DNA from 2 places in the Streptomyces sp. NPDC086023 genome. Region 1 is predicted to be linked to the other one. Evidence: riboswitches for the same ligand, from Rfam matches in the RefSeq annotation. Region 1 holds a riboswitch; the other holds the start of a gene.
The links. A riboswitch is a leader RNA that binds a small molecule or an ion and turns the genes downstream of it on or off. The one in region 1 is predicted to bind thiamine pyrophosphate.

Region 1 (5,358 bases):
GTGGGCGTCTCCGACACCCCCGGCATGCCTGCCGTGGAGGAGTGGGCCGAGTTCCGTGCCACCGGCCACGCGCACGCCATCGGGCAGTGCCTGCTGGGCCAGCTCGACGAGGAGACCCGACGCGAGTACCTCGACCGGCATCCCGTCGAGGCCGTCACCCCGTACACGGTCCGCGACATGCGCGCCCTGGAGCAGCGCATCACCGCCCAGCAGCGGATGCAGCCGGTGATCGAGCGTCAGGAGTACGCCCTGGGCACGGTCTGCGCGGCCATCCCGATCACGGCCGGTGATGCTGCTGCAACCATGGCCATTTCCCTTCCTCTCCACCAGCAAGACCGATTGCTCTATGTGGTTGATCGGCTACGGAGTGAAGTAGGCGCGCTGTTGAGCTCGCTCTCGTTCTCTATCAGTATCTGAAAACTCACTCCTTGTGATCCGATGGCGCTTCCACCACCCTTGTCAAGAGGGCCCTGGGGGATCATTCCTGGCCACTTCCACAACAGCGGGGTAGGCAATGCGCGAGTCGGTACAGGCAGAAGTCATGATGAGCTTCCTCGTTTCCGAGGAGCTCTCGTTCCGGATCCCGGTGGAGCTCCGGTACGACGCTCGTGACCCCTACGCAGTTCGCCTGACCTTCCACCTTCCCGGCGACGCGCCCGTGACCTGGGCGTTCGGCCGGGAGTTGCTTCTCGACGGCATCAACAAGCCGTGCGGTGACGGCGATGTGCACATCGCCCCCACCGATCCGGAGGAGCTGTCCGATGTCCACATCCGGCTCCAGGTCGGCAGCGACAGGGCCCTGTTCCGGGCCAGCGCGGCCCCCCTGGTCGCGTTCCTCGACCGGACCGACCGGCTGGTGCCGCTCGGTCAGGAGCGCAACCTCGGCGACTTCGAGGAGAACCTCGACGACGCCCTCGACAAGATCCTTGCCGACACGCGTACGCAGCAGAACGAGCAGAACGCGGGCTGAACCACGGCCGGCGGGAACCGGCCCGTACGCGTGCGTCCCGAGCGGTACGCGTACGACGAGCGGCTCTCAGCGTGCCGACGCGCTGAGCCGCCCGGTCCCCACCCCGTGATCGTCCCGTCCGTGACGACGGTCACTCAGCGCTTACGGCGGCGACCCCGTCCGCCGGTTCGTCCCGGTCCCCCGGCCGGAGCGGCGGACGGGGATACCGGCCGGTCGGCCGAGACCACCAGGGCAGCCAGCGCCGTCGTCACCGGCACCGACGCCACGAGCCCGATCGAGCCCACCAGGGTCCGTACGATCTCCTCGGCCACCAGCTCGCTGTTGGCCACGGAGCCCACACTGCTCTGTGCGATCGAGAACAGCAGCAGCAGGGGCAGGGCCGCGCCGGCGTAGGCGAGCACCAGCGTGTTGACCACCGAGGCGATGTGGTCGCGGCCGATCCGGATGGCCGCGCGGTACAAGGCCCGCGGCCCCATCGTGGGGTCCGCCGCGTGCAGTTCCCAGACGGCCGACGTCTGCGTGACGGTGACGTCGTCGAGCACACCCAGGGATCCGATGATCACACCTGCCAGCAGCAGGCCGCTCATGTCGATCTCCGGGTAGAGGCCGTGGATCAGACCCGTGTTGTCGTCCGTGTTCCCGCTCAGGAACGCCGATCCGATGAATCCGGACCCGAGCACGCCGATCAGCAGCAGCGAGACCAGGGTCCCGAGCACCGCGACCGAGGTGCGTGCCGTGACGCCGTGGCACATGTAGAGCGCGATCAGCATGATGGCGCTCGCCCCCACCACTGCGACGACCAGCGGGTTCGACCCCTGGAGGATCGCCGGCAGGATGAAGAGCACCAGTACGGCGAAGCTGACGGCGAGCGCGATCAGCGCGAACACCCCGCGCATGCGCCCCACCAGCACCACGGCCAGCGCGAAGATGCCGGCGAGCAGCGCCAGAGGCAGCTCACGGTTGACGTCGACCACCGAGTACTGGAGGTCGCGGGGGGCGTCCGGCGCGTACGCGACCACGACTTCCTGACCCTCGCTCAACTGCCGGGGCGCGCCCGGCTGGACGATCTCCAGGAACGTACGCCCCTTGTCGGGACCGGTGGTGACCTCGATGGTCGCCTTCGCGCACTGCCCGGTCTGCCGCTGCTGCGCCTCGCGCCCCTCGGGCGTGGAGGTGTCCCCCGTGGGCGGCACCTGGGCGACGTTGACCTCCTTGCAGTCCACCCGCTGGAGCGTGGCGACCCGCCCCTCCTGCGTCTGGCGGTCGAAGCCGACGCCGGTGCGCTCGTGCGCGGGGGCGCCACCGGGCCACAGCACGACCAGGCCCACCACCACCGCGGCGGCGAACGGGATCAGCACGGCGGCGATGACCTTGCGCAGGTGCTTCGAGACGGGGGCGGCCGGACCGTGCCCGTGCGAGTGCCCGCCGTGCGAGTGCCCGCCGCCGTCTCCGCCGTGACCGCCGCCGTGCCCGCCGCTCCCTGCGTGCCCGTGCCCGTGCCCGTGCCCGCCGGCGTCGTACGCTCCGTGCCCGAAGTCGTGCTCGCCCGGCCCGCCGTAACCCTCTGCGGGGCCAGGGTGGCCGGTGTGGTCATGGGGGTCGACGGGAGGCTGCGGCGGTGTGGTCACCGGCCGATCATCGCAAGAGTTGAGGGGGCCCACTGTTCAGCGCGCCACAGATGACGCTAGCGTGGGGGCACCTTTGCACAACGCGGGAGCTCGGAGCACCGGGCTGAGAGGGCGCTGATCACCGTACGCGCGTCGAAGACGACGAGTACGGGAGGAGGCTGCGTCGACCGCCGAACCTGTTACCGGGTAATGCCGGCGTAGGGAGATAGGTCTCATGACCATTCAGGATGCACGCACGCCTGCCACCAGCCAGGACGGCCAGAGCGAGCGCCAGCCGGGCTGGCACAAGGGCTACGTCGCGGGCTCCCGCCCCGACATCCGCGTGCCGGTTCGCCAGGTCCACCTCACCAACGGCAAGGACGTGACGCTCTACGACACGTCCGGCCCGTACACCGACCCGCAGATCGAGACCGACGTCCGCCGCGGCCTGCCGCCGCTGCGCGAGAACTGGATCATCGGCCGCGGCGACACCGAGGAGTACGCGGGCCGTCCCGTGCGCCCCGAGGACGACGGCATCAAGCACACCTCGCCCCGCGGCGGCCTCAAGAACCTCGACGCCGTCTTCCCCGGCCGCCCGCGCCTGCCGCGCCGCGGCCGCGACGGCCAGGCCGTCACGCAGCTCGCGTACGCCCGCCGCGGTGAGGTCACCCCGGAGATGGAGTACGTCGCGATCCGCGAGAACGTCTCCCCCGAGGTCGTCCGCGAGGAGATCGCCGCCGGCCGCGCGGTGCTCCCGGCGAACGTCAACCACCCGGAGATCGAGCCGATGATCATCGGCAAGAAGTTCCTGGTGAAGGTCAACGCCAACATCGGCAACTCCGCCGTGACCTCCTCCATCGAGGAGGAGGTGGAGAAGATGACCTGGGCCACCCGCTGGGGCGCCGACACGGTCATGGACCTCTCCACCGGCCGCAACATCCACACCACCCGCGAGTGGGTGCTGCGCAACTCCCCCGTCCCGATCGGCACCGTGCCCCTCTACCAGGCCCTGGAGAAGGTCGACGGCAAGGCCGAGGAGCTGACCTGGGAGATCTACAAGGACACGGTCATCGAGCAGGCCGAGCAGGGCGTCGACTACATGACCGTCCACGCCGGCGTGCTGCTGCCGTACGTGCCGCTCACCGCGCGCCGCAAGACCGGCATCGTCTCGCGCGGCGGCTCGATCATGGCCGCCTGGTGCCTCGCGCACCACAAGGAGAACTTCCTCTACACGAACTTCGAGGAGCTCTGCGAGATCCTGGCGGCGTACGACGTCACGTACTCGCTCGGCGACGGCCTGCGCCCCGGCTCGATCGCGGACGCCAACGACGCCGCGCAGTTCGCCGAGCTGAAGACGCTGGGCGAGCTGAACACGATCGCCAAGCGCCACAACGTACAGACCATGATCGAGGGCCCGGGCCACGTCCCGATGCACAAGATCAAGGAGAACATCGACCTCCAGCAGGAGATCTGCGAGGAGGCGCCGTTCTACACGCTCGGCCCGCTGACCACGGACGTCGCGCCCGCCTACGACCACATCACCTCGGGCATCGGCGCCGCGATGATCGCCTGGTGGGGCACCGCGATGCTCTGCTACGTCACACCCAAGGAGCACCTGGGCCTGCCGAACCGGGACGACGTCAAGACCGGTGTGATCACCTACAAGATCGCCGCGCACGCCGCCGACCTGGCCAAGGGCCACCCGGGTGCCCAGGAGTGGGACGACGCGCTGTCCGACGCGCGCTTCGAGTTCCGCTGGGAGGACCAGTTCAACCTGGCCCTCGACCCGGACACAGCCCGCGAGTTCCACGACGAGACGCTTCCGGCCGAGCCGGCCAAGACCGCGCACTTCTGCTCGATGTGCGGTCCGAAGTTCTGCTCCATGAAGATCTCGCAGGACATCCGGCGTGAGCACGGCGGGGACCTGAAGGCCGAGGAGATCCAGGCCGGCATGGCGGAGAAGTCCGCCGAGTTCGCCGCCGCGGGCAACCGCGTCTACCTGCCGCTGGCCGACTGACCCACCGGCCGCCGCAGCCGCACGGACGGACCCGCGACCCTATGGGGGGAGTCGCGGGCCCGTCCGGCGTCCCGTTTCCGGATGGGACCGGGCGTACGCCGCTCAGGCGACGGTCTGGTACGCCGAGCCGAGCTTCGCGCGGGCGAAGTCGCGGTTCGCGGTGACCCGTTCGCGCTGATCCTCCGGCAGCAGACCCTCACCGAGGAGCCGTTCGCAGCACTCCAGACACTCCTGGTACTCGCCGGTCCAGTAGGCGGCGACGGCCAGCTCGTCGAGCGCGCGCCAGTCGTGCCACGCGAACTCCACGAACAGGATGTCATCCGGCCGTTGGACGGCCACGGCACGGCGGGCGAACATGTGGGCCAGCGGCCAGCGCCCCTCAAGACGGCACAGCCGGGCGAGGTCGCCGATGGCCTCGGCGCGGGTGGGGCGGCTCTCGTACGCGCGCAGGTAGCGGTCCATGACCTCGGCTGCCGGCCGCTCCAGCTCGGTGGCGAGCCGGGCGGCGTACACCTGGGCGAGGTACGTCTCCTCGACCCAGCCGCCCATCGTCACGCGGTGGTCGTAGGCGGCCAGGGACTTCTCCTTCTCGCCGGCGTCGCGCCAGCTCTGGGCCAGGTAGAAGGCGTACCGCGCGTTGTAGGGTTCCTTGGCGAGCCCCTCCTCCAGGATCTTCGCGTCCCGGAGGTACTTCTCCCGCTCGCCGCCCTCCCGCTGCCGGGCGCCACCGCCGACGATGAGCAGGCTGATCCCTTCGAGCACGT
Region 2 (5,358 bases), on a different contig from region 1:
CCAGGATCACCGGCACGCCCGCCCGCTCGGTGATCAGCTGGAAGTTGTGCGGGTTGCGGATGCCGAGCCCGGAGCCGATCGGCGACCCCAGTGGCATGATCGCCGCGCACCCGGCGTCCTCCAGCTTCCGCGCGAGCACCGGGTCGTCGTTCGTGTACGGCAGGACGGTGAACCCGTCGTCCACCAGCACCTCGGCGGCGTCCAGCAGCTCGACCGGATCCGGCAGCAGGGTCCGCTCGTCGGCGACCACCTCCAGCTTGATCCAGTCGGTGCCCAGCGCCTCCCGGGCCAGCCGCGCGGTCAGCACCGCTTCACCGGCCGTGAAGCACCCGGCGGTGTTCGGCAGCACCTGGATCCCCAGCCTGGACAGCACCGAGAGCACCGAGCCCTGCACCGTGGGGTCCAGGCGGCGCATCGCCACCGTGGTCAGCTCGGTGCCGGAGGCGACCAGGGCGCGTTCCAGGACGTCCAGGCTGGGCGCGCCTCCGGTGCCCATGATCAGGCGGGAGGAGAAGGTCCGGCCGCCGAGGGTGAGGAGGTCCGACATGGTCAGCCTCCCTGCACCGCGGTCAGCACCTCGACCCGGTCGCCCTCGCCCAGGGCCGTCGCCGGCCACTGGCCGCGCGGCACCACGGTCTCGTTGACGGCGGCGGCCACCCCGGAGGGGGCCGAGGTCAGGGTGGCGACCAGCGCGTCCAGCGTGGTCCCGGGGGCGACCTCGCGGGGTTCGCCGTTCACGGACACGGTCATACGAGCGACTCCTCACGTACTGCTGCGGGGGAGAAGCGGCGCGGCGTGAACGCGCGTGCCACCTCCGGGAGTTCACCGGTGGCCAGCAGCTCCGCCATCACCTCGCCGGTGAGGGGGGTCAGCAGCACGCCGTTGCGGTAGTGCCCGGTGGCGAGGTGCAGGCCGGGCAGCTCCGTGGGGCCCAGCAGCGGGGCGTTGTCGGGGGAGGCGGGGCGCAGGCCGGCCCGGGTCTCGGTGAGCGGGAGTTCGGTCAGGCCGGGCACCAGCTCGTGGGCGTCGCGGAGGAGTTCGTACACCCCGCCCGCGGTGACGGTGGTGTCCCAGCCCAGTTCCTCGCTGGTCGCCCCGACGACCAGCTCGCCGTTCTCCCGGGGCACGAGGTAGACGTGGCTGCCGCGGACCACCGCGCGGACCGTGCGGGTGAGGAACGGCGCGTACGCTCCCGGCACCGTCAGCCGCAGCACCTGCCCCTTGACGGGCCGGACCGGCGGCACGACCTCCGGCGGCAGGCCGGCCAGCCGTCCGCTGTGGCTGCCCGCGGCCAGTACCACCTGGTCGGCGGAGAGTTCCTCGCCGGTGTCGAGCACGGCGCCCGCGGCGCGGTCGCCGGTGACGGTCAGCCGCTCCGCGGAGGTCTGGTGGAAGAGCACGCCGGCCCGCTCGCAGGCCGCGACCAGAGCGGCGGCCAGCCGCCGCGGGTCCACCTGGTGGTCGCCGTCGACGCGCAGCCCGCCGCGCACCCCGGGTGCCAGCATCGGCTCCAGGCGGCGGCACTCGCGGCCGGTCAGCCACTCCGACTCCAGCCCGCAGCGCCGCTGCAGCGCATGCAGCTCGCGCAGGTGCGTACGGTCGTCCGCGTCCAGCGCCACGGCCAGCGTGCCGCAGGCGCGGTAGCCGATGTCCAGGCCGCCGCTCGCCTCGGTCAACTCCGCCTCGAACTCGGGGTAGCGGGCGGCGGAGGCGAGGTTGAGGCCGAGCAGGGTCTCCTCGCCGTAGTGGAGTTCGGTCACGGCGGCGAGCATCCCGGCCGCCACCTGGGCGGCGCCGCCGCCCGGCCGGGGGTCGGCGAGCGCGGTGCGCAGGCCGCGCCGCGCGGCCCGCCAGGCCGTGACCAGGCCGATGATCCCGCCCCCGATGACGAGGACGTCGGATCCCTTACGAGATGAGTGCATGGGCGTCCAGCCCCTCCCTTCGCCGGCATGACCCGGATCAGGTTCGTACGGTCGGAGGCCGGCCAGCCTCCCTCTCAGCCCGGTCCGCCCGGGCTCCCGCGATAGGTACGGTGGCCAGACTATCCCCCGGCCCCGAGCGCGGGTAAGGCCGCCCGCGAGCACGCCGCGAGCGGCGCTCCGCCCCGGACGGACACCGACTTTCCTGACGATCCGTCAGGTGGTTAGGGTGTGCGGCGTGAGCGATCAGCTGAGTCAGACCCAGGACACGGCGCACGGCGTCGTCATCGTCGGCGCGGGCATGGCGGGCGTGCAGACCGCCGTGGCCCTGCGCGAACAGGGCTGGACGGGACCGGTGACCCTGCTCGGCGCCGAACCCCACCAGCCGTACGACCGGCCGCCGCTCTCCAAGGCGGTGCTGCTCGGCAAGGCCGAGGACTCCGCCTTCGACGTCGACTTCCAGGGGCTCGGCATCGAACTGCGCCTCGGCGTCGAGGTCACCGGGCTGCGCGCCGCCGACCACGAGGTGGACACCTCCGCGGGCCCGGTCCCGTACGCCACCCTGGTCCTCGCCACCGGGGCCGAGCCCCTCACCCTTCCCGGCACCGAGGGCGTGCCGGGCGTCCACCTGCTGCGCACCCTCGACGACGCCGAGCGGCTCAAGCCCGTGATCGCCGAGCGGCACGACATCGTCGTGGTCGGCGCCGGCTGGATCGGCGCGGAGTTCGCCACCGCCGCCCGCGAGGCCGGCTGCGCCGTCACCGTGGTCGAGGCGGCCCCCCGCCCGCTGGCCGGGGCCCTGCCGGCCGAGGTCGCCGAAGCGATGGCCGGCTGGTACGCCGAGGCCGGCGCCCGCCTGCTGACCGGCGCCCGGGTGGCCGAGGTGGCCCCCGGCGCCGTGGTGCTCGCCGACGGCACCGAGCTGCCCGCGGGCGCCGTGGTCGTGGGCATCGGCGCCCGGCCCGCCACCGGCTGGCTCGACGGCTCGGGCATCGACCGCGGCGCGGACGGGTCCGTCACCGCAGACGACCACCTGGCCACCTCGTTGCCCGACGTGTACGCGGTCGGCGACTGCGCCTCCTTCCCCTCGGCGCGCTACGGCGAGCGGCTCGTCGTCCACCACTGGGACAACGCCCTTCAGGGCCCCCGGGTGGTGGCCGCGAACATCCTGGCCGGGCCCGGCGGCGAGGCGCAGGCCTACGACCCGGTCCCGTACTTCTGGTCGGAGCAGTTCGGGCGCTTCGTGCAGTACGCGGGCCACCACGCCGAGGGCGACACGCTGGTCCGGCGCGGGGACCCGGCCGAGGCCGCCTGGTCCGCCTGCTGGCTGCGCGGCGAGGCCCTGGTGGCGGTGCTGGCCGTGGGCCGGCCCCGTGACCTGGCGCAGGGCCGCAAGCTCATCGAGAGCGGGGTCCCGGTGGACCCGGCCCGGGTGGCCGACGCCGCGGCCCCGCTGAAGTCCGCCGCCCGCTGACGCGCGGGGGTGCGGCTCGCCGTACCCCCTCCGGCACCGCCCGGGTACCGGCTGTCGGCCGGGGATGGCAGGCTTGTCCCGTGACCGAGATTGACGCAAAGATCGATGCTCTCGTCCCCGAGTGGCTCTACCTCCCCGACATCGCCGAAATGCTGGACGTTGAGGTGACGCGTATCCGCCAGCTGGTGAAGGAGGGCCAGCTGATCGCGGTGCGCCGCGGTGAGAACCGCGCCCTCCAGGTGCCGGCCGCCTTCATCGACGGCGACAAGGTGGTCAAGGGCCTCTCCGGAACCCTCACGCTGCTGCGGGACGACGGCTTCACCGACGAGGAGATGCTGGAGTGGCTCTTCACGGCGGACCCGACCCTGCCCGGCACCCCGGCACAGGCCCTGAGTGAGAATCGCGGCACGGAAGTGAAGCGCCGCGCCCAGGCGCTCGCAGTCTGATCCGAACCGAACCACCACGCGGTGTACGGGCCCGAGCGGCCCGTGCACCGCCCCACCCGGGGGGTACCTCCATGTCCGTCGACGCCCGCGCCGCCCTGTCCGACGCCCGGCTCTACCTGTGCACGGACGCGCGCAAGCGCCAGGGAGACCTCCCCGAGTTCCTCGACGCCGTCCTCGCGGGCGGGGTCGACGTCGTGCAGCTGCGCGACAAGGGCATGGAGGCCGCCGAGGAGCTGGAGCACCTCCAGGTCTTCGCCGAGGCCGCCCGCCGCCACGGCCGGCTGCTCGCGGTCAACGACCGCGCCGACGTCGCCCATGCCATCGGCTCCGACGTGCTGCACCTCGGGCAGGGGGACATCCCCGTCCCGGCCGCCCGCGCGATCCTGGGCGAAGGGGTGCTGATCGGCCGCTCGTGCCACGCGGAGTCCGAGGTCGCCGCGGCCGCCGCCGAGCCGGGCGTCGACTACTTCTGCACGGGCCCCTGCTGGCCCACCCCCACCAAGCCCGGCCGCCACGCCCCGGGCCTGGACCTGGTCCGGTACGCGGCCTCGCTCGGCCAGGACCGGCCGTGGTTCGCCATCGGAGGCATCGACGCCGGCAACCTGGACGAGGTGCTGGACGCCGGCGCCACCCGGGTGGTCGTGGTCCGTGCGATCACCGAGGCCGACGACCCGGGTGCGGCCGCCGCCGACCTGGCCAAGCGTGTGCGGGCCCGACTCCTCTGAGCGACCGGAACCGTCGGTTCCTCCGGTTCGGGCGGTGCTCAAGGGGCCTCCGGTCCATCGAAGTGTCCAAAAACGTGTCCGAGGGGTGGACACACCTTGGGGTGATCATGGAGTTTGTCTAGCCTGCCCGTATGGCCCTTGGCACCGCTTCCACCAGAACCGACCGTGCGCGCACGGTCCGCGACATGCTCGCGTCCGGTACGTCGTACTCGTTCGAGTTCTGGGCGCCCAAGACGGAGAAGGGCAACCGGAACCTCTGGAACGCCCTCCGCCGGGTCGAGGCGGTGGCACCCAGCTTCGTGTCCGTGACCTACGGCGCGGGCGGCTCCACCCGGGGCGGCACGGTCAAGGCCACCCAGGAGATCGCCGCCGACACCACCCTGACCCCGGTCGCGCACCTCACGGCGGTCGACCACTCGGTGGCGGAGCTCCGGAACGTCATCGGCCAGTTCGCGGACGCGGGAATCCGCAACATGCTGGCGCTGCGCGGCGACCCGCCGGGCGACCCGATGGGCGAGTGGGTGCCGCACCCGGAGGGCGTGCACTACGCGGCGGACCTGGTCCGGCTGCTCAAGGAGTCCGGCGACTTCTGCGTCGGCGTCGCGGCCTTCCCCGACATGCACCCCCGGTCCTCCGACTGGGATTCGGACATCCGGCACTTCGTGGACAAGTGCCGCGCTGGTGCGGATTACGCGATCACCCAGATGTTCTTCGATCCGGAGAACTACCTGAGGCTGCGGGACCGCGTCGAGGCGGCCGGCTGCGAGACCCCGATCATCCCCGAGGTCATGCCA

Region 2: linked by a shared signal. The riboswitch ahead of thiO (glycine oxidase ThiO) and the one ahead of thiC (phosphomethylpyrimidine synthase ThiC) in region 1 are both predicted to bind thiamine pyrophosphate.

The regions. Positions count from the first base shown of each region.
Region 1 is NZ_JBITRX010000004.1:284,802-290,159, forward strand. Features, by position in the region: gene ACIF6F_RS10735 (IclR family transcriptional regulator) at 1-417, shown strand, start outside; gene ACIF6F_RS10740 (SsgA family sporulation/cell division regulator) at 515-970, shown strand; gene ACIF6F_RS10745 (YibE/F family protein) at 1,105-2,631, opposite strand; TPP riboswitch at 2,671-2,819, shown strand; gene thiC (phosphomethylpyrimidine synthase ThiC) at 2,813-4,594, shown strand; gene ACIF6F_RS10755 (glycosyltransferase) at 4,697-5,358, opposite strand, start outside.
Region 2 is NZ_JBITRX010000001.1:397,314-402,671, forward strand. Features, by position in the region: gene ACIF6F_RS01795 (thiazole synthase) at 1-547, opposite strand, end outside; gene thiS (sulfur carrier protein ThiS) at 550-750, opposite strand; gene thiO (glycine oxidase ThiO) at 747-1,922, opposite strand; TPP riboswitch at 1,920-2,032, opposite strand; gene ACIF6F_RS01810 (NAD(P)/FAD-dependent oxidoreductase) at 2,221-3,393, shown strand; gene ACIF6F_RS01815 (Rv2175c family DNA-binding protein) at 3,474-3,839, shown strand; gene thiE (thiamine phosphate synthase) at 3,911-4,564, shown strand; gene metF (methylenetetrahydrofolate reductase [NAD(P)H]) at 4,696-5,358, shown strand, end outside.